One region of the Neobacillus sp. B4I6 genome, then DNA from elsewhere that is predicted to be linked to it. Evidence: a T-box and tRNA genes for the amino acid it is inferred to sense, from the RefSeq annotation. Region 1 holds a T-box; the other regions hold tRNA genes.

Region 1 (6,300 bases):
TTATCACTTCGATATATGCAAGCCTATCTCCTTCTAGCTGAAGATTTTTACCTCTGCGAAAGTAAAGAAATTTAAACGCCATCCATGTTAAGCCGGCTGCGATAACCTCATTTCGGAATTTCTCAGGACCGTTCTTTTTAATGTATTCATCGGGGTCCATGCCGTCTGGCATCATCGCTACCTTTATTTGAAAGCCAGCATTGTTAAGATGGTTCCCCGCTCGAAAAGCAGCTTCAATTCCTGCCTTATCTGAATCGTAACAGATGGTTACGGATTGGACACTTTGCCTTAAAAGGGCTATATGTTCATCTGTCAAGGATGTCCCCATTGTGGCAATGCCATTTTCCACACCCGAGCGATCTGCGGAAATTACATCGGCAAATCCCTCAAATAAAACAGCATATTGCAATTTTTTTAAACTTGGCTTCGCATTATGATAATTATATAAAATTTTACTTTTATTAAAGATTGGCGTTTCAGGACTATTTAGATATTTGGGCTCTTCGGCCCCGAGTGATCTGCCTGAAAAAGCAATCGTATTACCATTTCGGTCAAAAATCGGAAACATTATTCGATCCCTAAATCGATCGAAATAAGTCCCATCCCTTTCACGTTTGATAATTAATCCGGCTTTCTCCATCCATTCAGGTAGGAAATCTCTTTTAGATAGAAATTTATAAACAAAATCCCATGAATTTAGGGAATACCCAATTTGAAACTTATCAATCGATTCGCGAGTAAATCCCCTGCTCAGCAGATACTCTAAAGCCTGCCCGCCTTCTTTTGTATTTACAAGCAAGTGATGGTAAAATTTCTGTAACAGCTCATGAGCCCCTAAAAAAGCTTGGTGCTCTTGAGAAACCTTTTTCTCGCCTTGTCCCCCAGATAAATTAATTTCAAGGTCGATATTTACCTTCGAAGCTAGTTTAATGGCAGCTTCCTGAAATGAAATCCCTTCAAGTTCCATTAAAAAAGAAAAAACATTACCGCCAGCGCCACAGCCAAAACAATGGAAAATTTGTTTATCAATTGATACTGAAAATGATGGGGTACTTTCTCCATGGAATGGACATAATCCGAAGTAATTTCGCCCCTGTTTTTTCAGTTGAACATAATCGCTGATTACTTCGACAATATCAACAGCCTGACGAATTTGATTAATCTTTTCTTCGGCAATACGCTCTGCCATGAAAACAACTCCATTTGTACTATCAGGTATTCGGCAGGCAATCTTTAAATTCCTGCAAATTTCGACAAAATTTTTGTTAATTTTGTCATAAATTTTGAACGATCTTCAGTTTGGAAGGATTTAGGGCCTCTCCCTTCCCAGCGTCAACTTATTTCCTCTTCCTATGTAGATTTTTCTTCATTCATATGGAGACGGAGGAAGCATCAAAAAGATCACGGACGCTAAACTTGGATCCTATTTCGACAATCTCTGCCCAGTGGGCATGAATCTGCATCGACATAAATAGTCGGATTGCCTTCTACATTAGTATTAATTCTACATCTCTCCGCATATTCCTTCTTTAACAAATAACTTTTGTAAAAGGATTTATGTCGAATTCTTTTTAGGGGGTCCCCTTGACATCTAACAATAAATAGTTTATTCGTTCACAAGCAAGTCTAAACCTAAAAAGATATATTTTTATCACAATTTTTTATTATAGTACATTTATTATCATTTTACCATAACTTTTTATCATTATTATTCCACTTTCTATCAGAAGAAAACACATAATCAAATGATTATGTGTTAAGGTCTCCCTTTATGAATATAATTTAGGATAACATTTGCTGTTTCTTCAACTGCTTTATTGGTTACATCAATAACGGGACAACTTATTTTCTCCACTACTTTTTCAAAAAAGATTAACTCCGCTTTAATCCGTTCAATATTGGCATAACTTGCCTTATCATTTAATCCTAAGGAAATTAATCGTTCTCGTCTGATATTGTTTAACTTTTCAGGACTTATTTTTAAACCGAAGCATTTCTCGATCGGAACCCTATATAGTTCTTCTGGCGGATCCACTTCAGGTACCAGCGGGACATTAGCAACCTTTAAACGTTTATGGGCTAAGTACTGGGAAAGTGGTGTCTTTGAAGTTCTTGAAACGCCAATTAGGACAATATCTGCTTTTAGGATTCCTCTTGGGTCACGGCCATCATCATATTTTACGGCAAATTCAATCGCTTCTACTTTTTTAAAATAATCCTCATCAAGTTTTCGAACAAGTCCTGGTTCACATAAAGGTGTCTTCCCACTGAAAGCTTGAATCTTGTCCATTATTGGACCAATTAAATCGACTGCCAGAATCCCTTCTTGTTCCGCTCTTTCCTTGATATAGGTACGCATTTCAGGTTTGACAAGCGTAAATGCAATCATAGCTTTATCCAGTAAAACAAGTGAAAGAACTTCATCAATATGTTCCTGGTCCTCTACATAGGGAAATCTTTTTAAATTCATTCCAGAGCCATTAAACTGGCTTATTGCTGCTTTGGTAACTAATTCAGCCGTTTCCCCCACTGAATCAGATACAACATAAATAATTGGTACACCCATTCTCCCTACACAACCCCTCTACAAGTTAACTTGTGACTTACTCATCACCCAGTCCAACAAACGCTTTTGTAATGTTTGTTTTCGTTAATCTACCGATAACCTCATATCCATTTTCTGATTTTCGAACCACTGGCAGGGCATCAATTTGTTTTTCAATTAATTTTTTGGCGATATCGATTAATAAATCGTCCCGTTCACACATAGTTATATTCGGCATTCTAGTCATAATAATATTGACAGGAATGGTGGAAAGCTCTTGTTTGCCTATACTTGCTCTGAGCAAATCTTTTCTGGACAACACCCCAACAAGGATGGTATTTTGATCCACTACAAATAATGTTCCCACATCTTCAAGGAACATGGTACAGATCGCATCATATACAGAAATATTTTCATTCACCACAATAGGGATGGATTGATAATCTTTCACATATATTTTTTGTAAATTTTCAGTTAACAGCTGTGTCCCAGATTTACCCGTATAAAAATAACCCACACGCGGTCTTGCATCTAAAAAGCCAGCCATTGTTAAAATTGCCAGATCTGGCCTTAATGTTGCTCTAGTCAAACTTAATTGATCGGCAATATGCTCTCCGGTAATCGGCCCATTTTCTTTTACAATTTGTAAAATATGTTCTTGCCGTTTGGTCAGTTCGATTGTACACACCACCTTTGTATGACATCATGAAGGGTTACCCACAACCTTCTAAAAGTCATACTTTATTAGGAATATTATATACTATGGAATGTATTAAGAAAACTCGCCAATTGGCGAGTTTTCCATTAAAACGTCATCTTTTCTTGCAAAAAGCTAACAAGTTCACTTACTGGGATCCGTTTTTGTTCCATTGTATCCCGGTCTCGAACAGTAACCATATTGTCTTCTTTAGAGTCAAAATCATAAGTGATACAAAAAGGTGTACCAATTTCATCATGACGACGATAGCGTTTCCCAATGGAACCTGATTCGTCATAATCCACTGAAAAGTGCTTCGCTAAAGCAGCAAAAACTTCTCGTGCTTCTTCAGACAGCTTCTTCGATAATGGAAGGACTGCCGCCTTAAATGGGGCTAGAGCAGGGTGGAAATGCATGACCGTTCTAGATGTACCATCTTCAAGCTGTTCTTCATCATAGGCATCAATCAAGAATGCTAACGTAACCCGATCCGCTCCTAAGGAAGGTTCAATACAGAATGGGACATACTTTTCATTTGTTTCAGGGTCAAGATAATGGAAATCTTCACCGGAATACTCCATATGCTGCTTCAAGTCATAATCTGTTCTTGAAGCGACACCCCAAAGTTCCCCCCAACCAAACGGGAACTTAAATTCAAAATCAGTAGTCGCATTACTATAATGGGATAGTTCATCTTCAGAGTGATCTCGTAGCCTTAGATTTTCTTTGGTAAGACCTAAGGACATTAACCAGTCTTCAGCAAATTGTTTCCAATAATCAAACCATTTAAGTTCTTCACCAGGCTTACAGAAAAATTCAAGTTCCATTTGTTCAAACTCTCTTGTCCTGAATGTAAAATTCCCCGGAGTAATTTCATTTCGGAAACTCTTTCCTATTTGAGCAATTCCAAACGGCATTTTCTTTCTCATCGTACGCTGAACATTTTTAAAGTTAACAAAAATACCTTGGGCCGTTTCAGGACGAAGGAAAATTTCATTCGTACTTGATTCTGTTACCCCTTGGAAGGTTTTAAACATTAAGTTGAACTGACGGATACCAGTAAAATCATGACTGCCACAGTCCGGGCATGCGATATTGTGTTCTTTAACCAGTTCTTCCATTTTTTCAAATGGTAAGCCGTCGACAATCATTTCAATGCCTTTTTCATCTAGTGCATTTTCAATTAATTTATCCGCGCGATGGCGTGCTTTACAATTTTTACAATCAATCATTGGGTCATTAAAGTTCCCAATATGCCCTGATGCTTCCCAAGTACGAGGATTCATCAGAATACTTGCATCTAAGCCAACATTATAAGGCGACTCTTGAACAAACTTTTTCCACCATGCCTGTTTAATATTGTTTTTAAATTCAACGCCTAGCGGGCCGTAATCCCAAGTATTTGCAAGTCCTCCGTAAATCTCTGAACCTGGAAAAATAAATCCTCTGTGTTTTGCATGTGAGACGATTTGTTCCATTGTTACATTCATTGAAATTGCTCCTTTTAATAAATTTTATTCAAACAAAAAAACTCTCGTTCCTATGCTTGTTAAGCATAGGGACGAGAGTTACCCGCGGTTCCACCCTATTTGCTGCAAAAAACAGCCTCTTTAATCGTGTTAATAAACACAAAGTTTGCTCAGGAACGCCTTCCTTAGTGCCCTATACCCTAGCTTCCACCACCCTAGGTTCGCTTTTATAGAGATGACTAAGTACTCTTCTCCGTCAATGCAAATATTTTATTAATGAAAATAATAACGAAAACTCCAAACATTGTCAACAGTGTGCTTATAAGAGATTTCTGAATTTATCCATGGAATTAAGAAACTTTTTTGTTTTGAGATGAAGTCCCGAATACTCTTCATAGTAAGAAGTAATAACATTCTTAAGTTCAGCCTTAGTCTCTTCTTTAACAGAAATATTTCCTAACCTTGAAAGATCAAAATAATAAAATAGCCTTAATAATTTAATCGTACTCGGTGTTAATTTGAAATGGTACGGATCTTTATCCAGACAACGATGACAGATAAGCCCACCTTCACGAATGGAAAAAGAAAAATGTCCGTCTGTACTGCCGCAAACGGAACATTGATTTAAGATTGGGTTTAATCCCAATACATTTAACATTTTCATCTCATAAATATTCATGAGAATATCCGGGTCATAGCCCTCATTCAAATAATTCAATGTTTGATAGAGCAATTCAAAATGAAAAGGGTTTGGTTTTTTTTCTTCCGTGCATTTATCGGTTAACTCGACAATATAACTAGCATAGGCAGTTAAAAAAATGTCTTCACCAATCGATCTTAAGGATGTAGCCGTTTCACCCTGTTGCATGCTTCCTAAACCAGATCCTCTAGTAATTAGAAAATAACCATGTGTAAAAAGTTGTGTAATGGAGGAAAGGCGGCTGTTTGGCTTTTTTGCACCACGCGCCATCACACCAATCTTTCCCCATTCCCTTGTATATATTGTCACTATTTTATTTGTTTCACCATAATCTGTTGTTCTAATAACGATGCCTTCACACTTCTGAAGCATTATTGTCACCTTCTAAAGTAGCACGAAGACAAACTTATGAAACGGGAAAATCGATTTGTGCTAGCTCATCATTCAGATTTCCGGGTATTTCTTGGTTTTCCTTCTCAAGTTCTTTAATGAGAAGATATGTGTCAATATTACCTGTTTGGAGGAATACTTTCCACGTAAAATCCATCATCGAAAACCCCACCTTTCATATTTAGACTAGCTTTCATTCGGTCCCAAACCTTACAATTATCATAGCCTGCCAGCGCAAAAATCATAAGACGAAATATTTGTTAATGTTGTCCATGCATAATTTGAAATAATCGGTAATATTTTAGTTAGGGTTATTAGAAAAGCTGAAACGCCTTGGTCGGCCATTATTAATCAATATTCATCCTCATTGAAGCCATAATCTCGCAGCTGGGACATCTTATTGCGCCAATCTTTTTGAACTTTTACCCATAGCTCTAAATATACTTTTGACCCTAGTAGATTTTCAATATCAACTCGTGCACGTTTGCCTATTTCTTTT
Region 2 (6,300 bases), 4.4 Mb from region 1:
ATAATATTATCACCATTAAAGAAGACCATTTCGCAAAGCGAGTTGGTCTTCTTTTTTATTTTTGTCCCAATCAATTAACTCTTAGAAATAATTATTAGATGTGAAGGGAAAGGGTCTCATAAATGTTCGTGAGGACAGAAATAGGAAGGGAATGGTGTAAGTTGTCCTCATGAGGTGTTCATGAGGACAAAAAAAGGAAGAGAAGTGCATAAATTGTCCTCATGAACTTAAGAGAAGTGTTTTTTTCTGTAAAAGAACCAGCACTGGTTTAGCATCTTGATCTGATAGCGATCCTTCTCATAGAAAGCTCTTTTCATTTGGTTTTGCAACCAAGTTGGCATAATAAAACCTCCCGAAAAGTACATCATTATTAAAGGTATATACAATATATGCTATAATAGGTTGTCATGTTCGCAAAGAAAGTGAGGGTCCCAAAATGGAACAACAAGAACTTCAATCATTAGTTGAAAAGATATCTGTTGAATCATTTGGGAAGCAGTTTCGACACATAGCGTCTTTCAATCCAAGACTAAGGTCAACAGGCGGCAGATACCTTCTTGGCACACATAATATTGAAATAAATAAAAAATATTACGAGCAGCTAGGTGTAAAAGAATTAGTGGGGATCATTAAGCATGAGCTATGCCATTATCATCTTCACCTTGAAGGGAAGGGGTATCAGCATAGAGACCAAGAGTTTAAGCGATTATTAAAAAAAGTAGGAGCACCGCGATTTTGTGCACAATTACCCGATAGACCAGTAAAACGAACATCCAAAAGAATCCTTCTATATCAATGCTCGAAATGTCAGCTATCATACAGGCGAAAAAGAAGCATTGATACAAGCAGATATGTTTGTGGAAAATGTAGGGGAAAGTTGACGAAAATAAAAGAAATAATTTTAGAATGACGTAAGAATTTGGAAAAAATCTTTATCTAAAAACTATATTGACTTTCTATTATAACGTCATTATAATGTAAAGAGTCGATAAGGTGATTGCCTAATTGATTTAAGGTTTTTAATAGTATTATTCCGCAGTAGCTCAGTGGTAGAGCTATCGGCTGTTAACCGATCGGTCGTAGGTTCGAGTCCTACCTGCGGAGCCATATGGGGAAGTACTCAAGAGGCTGAAGAGGCGCCCCTGCTAAGGGTGTAGGTCGGGTGACCGGCGCGAGGGTTCAAATCCCTCCTTCTCCGCCATATAATTTTTAGGCCCCTTGGTCAAGCGGTTAAGACACCTCCCTTTCACGGAGGTAACACGGGTTCGAGTCCCGTAGGGGTCATCTGGGACGGGGAGTGACATTGATTCATTTCCTGTTTCTTAATCTTTATAAACATCAATATTGGGCTATAGCCAAGCGGTAAGGCATCGCACTTTGACTGCGACATGCGTTGGTTCAAATCCAGCTAGCCCAGCCATTTTTTTATAAATCAATATTAAATGCGGGTGTGGCGGAATTGGCAGACGCACCAGACTTAGGATCTGGCGCCGCAAGGCGTGGGGGTTCGACTCCCTTCACCCGCACCAAATGTTTTACTTGAATTAATTTGGTTAGTATGTTATGATTGTTTTTGTCGCTAATTATCGTGCGGTCGTGGCGGAATGGCAGACGCGCTAGGTTGAGGGCCTAGTGGGGGCAACCCCGTGGAGGTTCAAGTCCTCTCGGCCGCACCAAATAAATTGTTGACAAACGATACTGAGTCTGGTATACTTTAAAAGTTGACTTCAATACATGCGCCCTTAGCTCAGCTGGATAGAGTGTTTGACTACGAATCAAAAGGTCGGGAGTTCGAATCTCTCAGGGCGCATTTTTACGGGAAGTAGCTCAGCTTGGTAGAGCACTTGGTTTGGGACCAAGGGGTCGCAGGTTCGAATCCTGTCTTCCCGACCAGTTGAATATATTTTATGCGGGTGTAGTTTAGTGGTAAAACCTCAGCCTTCCAAGCTGATGATGAGAGTTCGATTCTCTTCACCCGCTCCAAATTACCTTTAATAATTGTTCTTTGAAAACTAAACAAACAAAATCGTGCAAACAAACAAAATTTTAGTTTCAATTAAGAAACTAAGCCAACGTAACAAAATGAGCTAATCAACTTTCTTGGAGAGTTTGATCCTGGCTCAGGACGAACGCTGGCGGCGTGCCTAATACATGCAAGTCGAGCGAACCAATAGGAGCTTGCTCCTGTTGGTTAGCGGCGGACGGGTGAGTAACACGTGGGCAACCTGCCTGTAAGACTGGGATAACACCGGGAAACCGGTGCTAATACCGGATAATCCTTTTCCTCTCATGAGGAAAAGCTGAAAGTCGGTTTCGGCTGACACTTACAGATGGGCCCGCGGCGCATTAGCTAGTTGGTGAGGTAACGGCTCACCAAGGCGACGATGCGTAGCCGACCTGAGAGGGTGATCGGCCACACTGGGACTGAGACACGGCCCAGACTCCTACGGGAGGCAGCAGTAGGGAATCTTCCACAATGGACGAAAGTCTGATGGAGCAACGCCGCGTGAGCGATGAAGGCCTTCGGGTCGTAAAGCTCTGTTGTTAGGGAAGAACAAGTACCGGAGTAACTGCCGGTACCTTGACGGTACCTAACCAGAAAGCCACGGCTAACTACGTGCCAGCAGCCGCGGTAATACGTAGGTGGCAAGCGTTGTCCGGAATTATTGGGCGTAAAGCGCGCGCAGGCGGTCCTTTAAGTCTGATGTGAAAGCCCACGGCTCAACCGTGGAGGGTCATTGGAAACTGGGGGACTTGAGTGCAGAAGAGGAAAGCGGAATTCCACGTGTAGCGGTGAAATGCGTAGAGATGTGGAGGAACACCAGTGGCGAAGGCGGCTTTCTGGTCTGTAACTGACGCTGAGGCGCGAAAGCGTGGGGAGCAAACAGGATTAGATACCCTGGTAGTCCACGCCGTAAACGATGAGTGCTAAGTGTTAGGGGGTTTCCGCCCCTTAGTGCTGCAGCTAACGCATTAAGCACTCCGCCTGGGGAGTACGGCCGCAAGGCTGAAACTCAAAGGAATTGACGGGGGCCCGCACAAGCGGTGGAGCATGTGGTTTAATTCGAAGCAACGCGAAGAACCTTACCAGGTCTTGACATCCTCTGACACTCCTAGAGATAGGAATTTCCCCTTCGGGGGACAGAGTGACAGGTGGTGCATGGTTGTCGTCAGCTCGTGTCGTGAGATGTTGGGTTAAGTCCCGCAACGAGCGCAACCCTTGATCTTAGTTGCCAGCATTCAGTTGGGCACTCTAAGGTGACTGCCGGTGACAAACCGGAGGAAGGTGGGGATGACGTCAAATCATCATGCCCCTTATGACCTGGGCTACACACGTGCTACAATGGATGGTACAAAGGGCTGCAAGACCGCGAGGTTTAGCCAATCCCATAAAACCATTCTCAGTTCGGATTGCAGGCTGCAACTCGCCTGCATGAAGCCGGAATCGCTAGTAATCGCGGATCAGCATGCCGCGGTGAATACGTTCCCGGGCCTTGTACACACCGCCCGTCACACCACGAGAGTTTGTAACACCCGAAGTCGGTGGGGTAACCGCAAGGAGCCAGCCGCCTAAGGTGGGACAGATGATTGGGGTGAAGTCGTAACAAGGTAGCCGTATCGGAAGGTGCGGCTGGATCACCTCCTTTCTAAGGATAAAGCTGGACCTGTGAGCCAGACAAAACAGTTTGTGACACGATCTTTGTTTGTTTAGTTTTGAGAGTACAATTCTCTCGAAGCTTTTTTTAATCGTTCTTTGAAAACTAGATAATCGTAATGAAGAAGTCAATGTAAGAACCGAGTCAATGCCAATTTCTTATTTAATAAGAAGAAACAAACCTTTTAGGTTAAGTTAGAAAGGGCGCACGGTGAATGCCTTGGCACTAGGAGCCGATGAAGGACGGGACTAACACCGATATGCTTCGGGGAGCTGTAAGTAAGCTTTGATCCGGAGATTTCCGAATGGGGGAACCCACTGTTCGTAATGGAACAGTATCTTTACCTGAATACATAGGGTATGGAAGGCATACCCGGGGAACTGAAACATCTAAGTACCCGGAGGAAGAGAAAGCAAACGCGATTCCCTGAGTAGCGGCGAGCGAAACGGGACATAGCCCAAACCAAGAGGCTTGCCTCTTGGGGTTGTAGGACACTCAACATGGAGTTACAAAGGAACGGGGTAGATGAAGCGATCTGGAAAGATCCGTCATAGAAGGTAAAAACCCTGTAGTCGAAACTTCGTTCCCTCCTGAGTGGATCCTGAGTACGGCCGGACACGAGAAATCCGGTCGGAAGCAGGGAGGACCATCTCCCAAGGCTAAATACTCCCTAGTGACCGATAGTGAACCAGTACCGTGAGGGAAAGGTGAAAAGCACCCCGGAAGGGGAGTGAAATAGTTCCTGAAACCGTGTGCCTACAAGTAGTTAGAGCCCGTTAATGGGTGATAGCGTGCCTTTTGTAGAATGAACCGGCGAGTTACGATCCCATGCAAGGTTAAGTTGAAGAGACGGAGCCGCAGCGAAAGCGAGTCTGAATAGGGCGTATGAGTATGTGGTCGTAGACCCGAAACCAGGTGATCTACCCATGTCCAGGGTGAAGTCCAGGTAACACTGGATGGAGGCCCGAACCCACGCACGTTGAAAAGTGCGGGGATGAGGTGTGGGTAGCGGAGAAATTCCAATCGAACTTGGAGATAGCTGGTTCTCTCCGAAATAGCTTTAGGGCTAGCCTCACGTAGTAAGAGTCTTGGAGGTAGAGCACTGTTTGGACTAGGGGCCCTCATCGGGTTACCGAATTCAGACAAACTCCGAATGCCAAAGACTTATCCGTGGGAGTCAGACTGCGAGTGATAAGATCCGTAGTCAAAAGGGAAACAGCCCAGACCACCAGCTAAGGTCCCAAAGTATACGTTAAGTGGAAAAGGATGTGGAGTTGTTTAGACAACCAGGATGTTGGCTTAGAAGCAGCCACCATTTAAAGAGTGCGTAATAGCTCACTGGTCGAATGACTCTGCGCCGAAAATGTACCGGGGCTAAACGTATCACCGAAGCTGTGGATTGACATCTCTGATGTCAGTGGTAGGAGAGCGTTCTAAGGGCGTTGAAGCTAGACCGTAAGGACTGGTGGAGCGCTTAGAAGTGAGAATGCCGGTATGAGTAGCGAAAGATGAGTGAGAATCTCATCCACCGAATGCCTAAGGTTTCCTGAGGAAGGCTCGTCCGCTCAGGGTTAGTCGGGACCTAAGCCGAGGCCGAAAGGCGTAGGCGATGGACAACAGGTTGATATTCCTGTACCACCTCTTTATCGTTTGAGCAATGGGGGGACGCAGGAGGATAGGGTAAGCGCGCTGTTGGATATGCGCGTCTAAGCAGTTAGGCTGAGAAGTAGGCAAATCCGCTTCTCGCGAAGGCTGAGCTGTGATAGCGAGGGAAATTTAGTACCGAAGTTCCTGATTCCACACTGCCAAGAAAAGCCTCTAGCGAGATAAAAGGTGCCCGTACCGCAAACCGACACAGGTAGGCGAGGAGAGAATCCTAAGGTGAGCGAGAGAACTCTCGTTAAGGAACTCGGCAAAATGACCCCGTAACTTCGGGAGAAGGGGTGCTTTTTGAGGTGAATAGCCTCGAAGAGCCGCAGTGAATAGGCCCAGGCGACTGTTTAGCAAAAACACAGGTCTCTGCGAAGCCGCAAGGCGAAGTATAGGGGCTGACGCCTGCCCGGTGCTGGAAGGTTAAGAGGAGGGGTTAGCGCAAGCGAAGCTCTGAATCGAAGCCCCAGTAAACGGCGGCCGTAACTATAACGGTCCTAAGGTAGCGAAATTCCTTGTCGGGTAAGTTCCGACCCGCACGAAAGGCGTAACGATCTGGGCACTGTCTCAACGAGAGACTCGGTGAAATTATAGTACCTGTGAAGATGCAGGTTACCCGCGACAGGACGGAAAGACCCCGTGGAGCTTTACTGTAGCCTGATATTGAATTTTGGTACAGCTTGTACAGGATAGGTAGGAGCCTGAGAAGCCGGAGCGCTAGCTTCGGTGGAGGCGTCGGTGGGATACTACCCTGGCTGTATTGAAATTCTAACCCGCACCCCTGATCGGGGTGGGAGACAGTGTCAGGTGGGCAGTTTGACTGGGGCGGTCGCCTCCTAAAGAGTAACGGAGGCGCCCAAAGGTTCCCTCAGAATGGTTGGAAATCATTCGCAGAGTGTAAAGGCACAAGGGAGCTTGACTGCGAGACCTACAAGTCGAGCAGGGACGAAAGTCGGGCTTAGTGATCCGGTGGTTCCGCATGGAAGGGCCATCG
Region 3 (6,300 bases), 4.6 Mb from region 1:
GGCTCCTTGCGGTTACCCCACCGACTTCGGGTGTTACAAACTCTCGTGGTGTGACGGGCGGTGTGTACAAGGCCCGGGAACGTATTCACCGCGGCATGCTGATCCGCGATTACTAGCGATTCCGGCTTCATGCAGGCGAGTTGCAGCCTGCAATCCGAACTGAGAATGGTTTTATGGGATTGGCTAAACCTCGCGGTCTTGCAGCCCTTTGTACCATCCATTGTAGCACGTGTGTAGCCCAGGTCATAAGGGGCATGATGATTTGACGTCATCCCCACCTTCCTCCGGTTTGTCACCGGCAGTCACCTTAGAGTGCCCAACTGAATGCTGGCAACTAAGATCAAGGGTTGCGCTCGTTGCGGGACTTAACCCAACATCTCACGACACGAGCTGACGACAACCATGCACCACCTGTCACTCTGTCCCCCGAAGGGGAAATTCCTATCTCTAGGAGTGTCAGAGGATGTCAAGACCTGGTAAGGTTCTTCGCGTTGCTTCGAATTAAACCACATGCTCCACCGCTTGTGCGGGCCCCCGTCAATTCCTTTGAGTTTCAGCCTTGCGGCCGTACTCCCCAGGCGGAGTGCTTAATGCGTTAGCTGCAGCACTAAGGGGCGGAAACCCCCTAACACTTAGCACTCATCGTTTACGGCGTGGACTACCAGGGTATCTAATCCTGTTTGCTCCCCACGCTTTCGCGCCTCAGCGTCAGTTACAGACCAGAAAGCCGCCTTCGCCACTGGTGTTCCTCCACATCTCTACGCATTTCACCGCTACACGTGGAATTCCGCTTTCCTCTTCTGCACTCAAGTCCCCCAGTTTCCAATGACCCTCCACGGTTGAGCCGTGGGCTTTCACATCAGACTTAAAGGACCGCCTGCGCGCGCTTTACGCCCAATAATTCCGGACAACGCTTGCCACCTACGTATTACCGCGGCTGCTGGCACGTAGTTAGCCGTGGCTTTCTGGTTAGGTACCGTCAAGGTACCGGCAGTTACTCCGGTACTTGTTCTTCCCTAACAACAGAGCTTTACGACCCGAAGGCCTTCATCGCTCACGCGGCGTTGCTCCATCAGACTTTCGTCCATTGTGGAAGATTCCCTACTGCTGCCTCCCGTAGGAGTCTGGGCCGTGTCTCAGTCCCAGTGTGGCCGATCACCCTCTCAGGTCGGCTACGCATCGTCGCCTTGGTGAGCCATTACCTCACCAACTAGCTAATGCGCCGCGGGCCCATCTGTAAGTGTCAGCCGAAACCGACTTTCAGCTTTTCCTCATGAGAGGAAAAGGATTATCCGGTATTAGCACCGGTTTCCCGGTGTTATCCCAGTCTTACAGGCAGGTTGCCCACGTGTTACTCACCCGTCCGCCGCTAATCAACAGGAGCAAGCTCCTATTGATTCGCTCGACTTGCATGTATTAGGCACGCCGCCAGCGTTCGTCCTGAGCCAGGATCAAACTCTCCAAGAAAGTTGATTAGCTCATTTTGTTACGTTGGCTTAGCTTCACTTTCTTACGAAAGATTCGCTAATAATTTTTTGTTTGTTTACACGTCTTGTTTGTTTAGTTTTCAAAGAACAATTTCATGTCGTTTGTGCGACTTTATTATATTAACAGAGTGTTAATGCTATGTCAATAAAATAATTAAAATTTTTGGTGGAGCCTAGCGGGATCGAACCGCTGACCTCCTGCGTGCAAAGCAGGCGCTCTCCCAGCTGAGCTAAGGCCCCATATAGTTATAAGTGAAGAATGGTCGGGAAGACAGGATTCGAACCTGCGACCCCTTGGTCCCAAACCAAGTGCTCTACCAAGCTGAGCTACTTCCCGTTAAGTGCGCCCTGAGAGATTCGAACTCCCGACCTTTTGATTCGTAGTCAAACACTCTATCCAGCTGAGCTAAGGGCGCATATGAATTTAATTAACTTAAATGGTGCCGAGGACCGGAATCGAACCGGTACGGTAGTCACCTACCGCAGGATTTTAAGTCCTGTGCGTCTGCCAGTTCCGCCACCCCGGCTTAAAAAATTGGAGCGGAAGACGGGATTCGAACCCGCGACCCCCACCTTGGCAAGGTGATGTTCTACCACTGAACTACTTCCGCATATGAAAATTAAATGGTGCGGGTGAAGGGAGTCGAACCCCCACGCCTTGCGGCGCCAGATCCTAAGTCTGGTGCGTCTGCCAATTCCGCCACACCCGCATATTCATTTAAAATGGTGAGCCATGAAGGACTCGAACCTTCGACCCTCTGATTAAAAGTCAGATGCTCTACCAACTGAGCTAATGGCTCATCGTAAGATGATTTCCTAATCTTTTATTAGCGTAAGTCAGATGCTCAAAAGAACTTACGTTCTTTTGAGCAGATTGCCCGCAGAAGCTCCTTCAATGAAGTACGCAATCTGCTCTACCAACTGAGCTAATGGCTCATCATAAGATGAAAGAAAAATGGTGCCGGCGAGAGGACTTGAACCCCCAACCTACTGATTACAAGTCAGTTGCTCTACCAATTGAGCTACCCCGGCGTAAAGTATGGAAATATATTAAGTTTGAACACGCTGGTATTGTTACCGTCATCCTGACCTCAGAAAGCTTATGCAAGCAGCAGCTCGGTCAGTATGCTGAAGTTCATTCAGGAAGCTTATTCGGTCGTGCTCTACCAATTGAGCTACCCCGGCATAATGTAAAAAAGGTAAATATGGTGGAGGATGACGGGCTCGAACCGCCGACCCTCTGCTTGTAAGGCAGATGCTCTCCCAGCTGAGCTAATCCTCCATATATACCGCCTGGCAACGTCCTACTCTCACAGGGACGCGTGTCCCAACTACCATCGGCGCTGAGAAGCTTAACTTCCGTGTTCGGTATGGGAACGGGTGTGACCTTCTCGCCATTGCTGCCAGACTATTTAATTGAGGAATCATTCCCTCAAAACTAGATAATGCAGAAGAAGTTGTAAAATGAGTATGCCTTATAAATTGGTTAAGTCCTCGAACGATTAGTATCAGTCAGCTCCACATGTTACCACGCTTCCACCTCTGACCTATCAACCTGATCATCTTTCAGGGTTCTTACTAGCTTGCGCTATGGGAAATCTCATCTTGAGGGGGGCTTCATGCTTAGATGCTTTCAGCACTTATCCCGTCCGCACATAGCTACCCAGCGATGCCCTTGGCAGAACAACTGGTACACCAGCGGTGCGTCCATCCCGGTCCTCTCGTACTAAGGACAGCTCCTCTCAAATTTCCTGCGCCCACGACGGATAGGGACCGAACTGTCTCACGACGTTCTGAACCCAGCTCGCGTACCGCTTTAATGGGCGAACAGCCCAACCCTTGGGACCGACTACAGCCCCAGGATGCGATGAGCCGACATCGAGGTGCCAAACCTCCCCGTCGATGTGGACTCTTGGGGGAGATAAGCCTGTTATCCCCGGGGTAGCTTTTATCCGTTGAGCGATGGCCCTTCCATGCGGAACCACCGGATCACTAAGCCCGACTTTCGTCCCTGCTCGACTTGTAGGTCTCGCAGTCAAGCTCCCTTGTGCCTTTACACTCTGCGAATGATTTCCAACCATTCTGAGGGAACCTTTGGGCGCCTCCGTTACTCTTTAGGAGGCGACCGCCCCAGTCAAACTGCCCACCTGACACTGTCTCCCACCCCGATCAGGGGTGCGGGTTAGAATTTCAATACAGCCAGGGTAGTATCCCACCGACGCCTCCACCGAAGCTAGCGCTCCGGCTTCTCAGGCTCCTACCTATCCTGTACAAGCTGTACCAAAATTCAATATCAGGCTACAGTAAAGCTCCACGGGGTCTTTCCGTCCTGTCGCGGGTAACCTGCATCTTCACAGGTACTATAATTTCACCGAGTCTCTCGTTGAGACAGTGCCCAGATCGTTACGCCTTTCGTGCGGGTCGGAACTTACCCGACAAGGAATTTCGCTACCTTAGGACCGTTATAGTTACGGCCGCCGTTTACTGGGGCTTCGATTCAGAGCTTCGCTTGCGCTAACCCCTCCTCTTAACCTTCCAGCACCGGGCAGGCGTCAGCCCCTATACTTCGCCTTGCGGCTTCGCAGAGACCTGTGTTTTTGCTAAACAGTCGCCTGGGCCTATTCACTGCGGCTCTTCGAGGCTATTCACCTCAAAAAGCACCCCTTCTCCCGAAGTTACGGGGTCATTTTGCCGAGTTCCTTAACGAGAGTTCTCTCGCTCACCTTAGGATTCTCTCCTCGCCTACCTGTGTCGGTTTGCGGTACGGGCACCTTTTATCTCGCTAGAGGCTTTTCTTGGCAGTGTGGAATCAGGAACTTCGGTACTAAATTTCCCTCGCTATCACAGCTCAGCCTTCGCGAGAAGCGGATTTGCCTACTTCTCAGCCTAACTGCTTAGACGCGCATATCCAACAGCGCGCTTACCCTATCCTCCTGCGTCCCCCCATTGCTCAAACGATAAAGAGGTGGTACAGGAATATCAACCTGTTGTCCATCGCCTACGCCTTTCGGCCTCGGCTTAGGTCCCGACTAACCCTGAGCGGACGAGCCTTCCTCAGGAAACCTTAGGCATTCGGTGGATGAGATTCTCACTCATCTTTCGCTACTCATACCGGCATTCTCACTTCTAAGCGCTCCACCAGTCCTTACGGTCTAGCTTCAACGCCCTTAGAACGCTCTCCTACCACTGACATCTAAGATGTCAATCCACAGCTTCGGTGATACGTTTAGCCCCGGTACATTTTCGGCGCAGAGTCATTCGACCAGTGAGCTATTACGCACTCTTTAAATGGTGGCTGCTTCTAAGCCAACATCCTGGTTGTCTAAACAACTCCACATCCTTTTCCACTTAACGTATACTTTGGGACCTTAGCTGGTGGTCTGGGCTGTTTCCCTTTTGACTACGGATCTTATCACTCGCAGTCTGACTCCCACGGATAAGTCTTTGGCATTCGGAGTTTGTCTGAATTCGGTAACCCGATGAGGGCCCCTAGTCCAAACAGTGCTCTACCTCCAAGACTCTTACTACGTGAGGCTAGCCCTAAAGCTATTTCGGAGAGAACCAGCTATCTCCAAGTTCGATTGGAATTTCTCCGCTACCCACACCTCATCCCCGCACTTTTCAACGTGCGTGGGTTCGGGCCTCCATCCAGTGTTACCTGGACTTCACCCTGGACATGGGTAGATCACCTGGTTTCGGGTCTACGACCACATACTCATACGCCCTATTCAGACTCGCTTTCGCTGCGGCTCCGTCTCTTCAACTTAACCTTGCATGGGATCGTAACTCGCCGGTTCATTCTACAAAAGGCACGCTATCACCCATTAACGGGCTCTAACTACTTGTAGGCACACGGTTTCAGGAACTATTTCACTCCCCTTCCGGGGTGCTTTTCACCTTTCCCTCACGGTACTGGTTCACTATCGGTCACTAGGGAGTATTTAGCCTTGGGAGATGGTCCTCCCTGCTTCCGACCGGATTTCTCGTGTCCGGCCGTACTCAGGATCCACTCAGGAGGGAACGAAGTTTCGACTACAGGGTTTTTACCTTCTATGACGGACCTTTCCAGATCGCTTCATCTACCCCGTTCCTTTGTAACTCCATGTTGAGTGTCCTACAACCCCAAGAGGCAAGCCTCTTGGTTTGGGCTATGTCCCGTTTCGCTCGCCGCTACTCAGGGAATCGCGTTTGCTTTCTCTTCCTCCGGGTACTTAGATGTTTCAGTTCCCCGGGTATGCCTTCAATACCCTATGTATTCAGGTAAAGATACTGTTCCATTACGAACAGTGGGTTCCCCCATTCGGAAATCTCCGGATCAAAGCTTACTTACAGCTCCCCGAAGCATATCGGTGTTAGTCCCGTCCTTCATCGGCTCCTAGTGCCAAGGCATTCACCGTGCGCCCTTTCTAACTTAACCTAAAAGGTTATTCTCTTACTTACATAAGAGAGAAAACTAAAATGGCATTGACTCGGTTCTTACATTGACTTCTTCATTACGATTATCTAGTTTTCAAAGAACGATTAAAAAAAGCTTTGAGAGAATTGTACTCTCAAAACTAAACAAACAAAGATCGTGTCACAAACTGTTTTGTCTGGCTCACAGGTCCAGCTTTATCCTTAGAAAGGAGGTGATCCAGCCGCACCTTCCGATACGGCTACCTTGTTACGACTTCACCCCAATCATCTGTCCCACCTTAGGCGGCTGGCTCCTTGCGGTTACCCCACCGACTTCGGGTGTTACAAACTCTCGTGGTGTGACGGGCGGTGTGTACAAGGCCCGGGAACGTATTCACCGCGGCATGCTGATCCGCGA

Evidence for each region. The T-box of region 1 lies ahead of QF028_RS04475 (glycine--tRNA ligase). A T-box ahead of a tRNA ligase gene usually reads a tRNA of that ligase, here a tRNA-Gly.
Region 2: it has a tRNA-Gly gene. The T-box ahead of QF028_RS04475 (glycine--tRNA ligase) is inferred to sense a tRNA for this amino acid. The anticodon was not compared.
Region 3: it has a tRNA-Gly gene. The T-box ahead of QF028_RS04475 (glycine--tRNA ligase) is inferred to sense a tRNA for this amino acid. The anticodon was not compared.

What each region holds. Positions count from the first base shown of each region.
Region 1 is NZ_JBNPWB010000002.1:537,349-543,648, reverse strand. It holds gene dnaG (DNA primase) at 1-1,189, opposite strand, end outside; gene QF028_RS04485 (pyruvate, water dikinase regulatory protein) at 1,757-2,566, opposite strand; gene QF028_RS04480 (helix-turn-helix transcriptional regulator) at 2,604-3,236, opposite strand; gene QF028_RS04475 (glycine--tRNA ligase) at 3,350-4,732, opposite strand; T-box leader at 4,797-4,980, opposite strand; gene recO (DNA repair protein RecO) at 5,031-5,783, opposite strand; gene QF028_RS04465 (YqzL family protein) at 5,818-5,961, opposite strand; gene era (GTPase Era) at 6,153-6,300, opposite strand, start outside.
Region 2 is NZ_JBNPWB010000002.1:4,972,859-4,979,158, reverse strand. It holds gene cmpA (cortex morphogenetic protein CmpA) at 228-341, opposite strand; gene QF028_RS26715 (SprT family protein) at 437-910, shown strand; tRNA gene QF028_RS26710 (tRNA-Asn) at 1,033-1,107, shown strand; tRNA gene QF028_RS26705 (tRNA-Ser) at 1,111-1,201, shown strand; tRNA gene QF028_RS26700 (tRNA-Glu) at 1,213-1,284, shown strand; tRNA gene QF028_RS26695 (tRNA-Gln) at 1,346-1,420, shown strand; tRNA gene QF028_RS26690 (tRNA-Leu) at 1,445-1,529, shown strand; tRNA gene QF028_RS26685 (tRNA-Leu) at 1,591-1,676, shown strand; tRNA gene QF028_RS26680 (tRNA-Arg) at 1,737-1,810, shown strand; tRNA gene QF028_RS26675 (tRNA-Pro) at 1,817-1,893, shown strand; tRNA gene QF028_RS26670 (tRNA-Gly) at 1,910-1,983, shown strand; rRNA gene QF028_RS26665 (16S ribosomal RNA) at 2,098-3,647, shown strand; rRNA gene QF028_RS26660 (23S ribosomal RNA) at 3,844-6,300, shown strand, end outside.
Region 3 is NZ_JBNPWB010000002.1:5,112,724-5,119,023, forward strand. It holds rRNA gene QF028_RS27475 (16S ribosomal RNA) at 1-1,467, opposite strand, end outside; tRNA gene QF028_RS27480 (tRNA-Ala) at 1,652-1,727, opposite strand; tRNA gene QF028_RS27485 (tRNA-Pro) at 1,748-1,824, opposite strand; tRNA gene QF028_RS27490 (tRNA-Arg) at 1,830-1,903, opposite strand; tRNA gene QF028_RS27495 (tRNA-Leu) at 1,926-2,014, opposite strand; tRNA gene QF028_RS27500 (tRNA-Gly) at 2,024-2,098, opposite strand; tRNA gene QF028_RS27505 (tRNA-Leu) at 2,113-2,197, opposite strand; tRNA gene QF028_RS27510 (tRNA-Lys) at 2,212-2,287, opposite strand; tRNA gene QF028_RS27515 (tRNA-Thr) at 2,444-2,519, opposite strand; tRNA gene QF028_RS27520 (tRNA-Val) at 2,694-2,769, opposite strand; rRNA gene rrf (5S ribosomal RNA) at 2,779-2,895, opposite strand; rRNA gene QF028_RS27530 (23S ribosomal RNA) at 2,970-5,904, opposite strand; rRNA gene QF028_RS27535 (16S ribosomal RNA) at 6,109-6,300, opposite strand, start outside.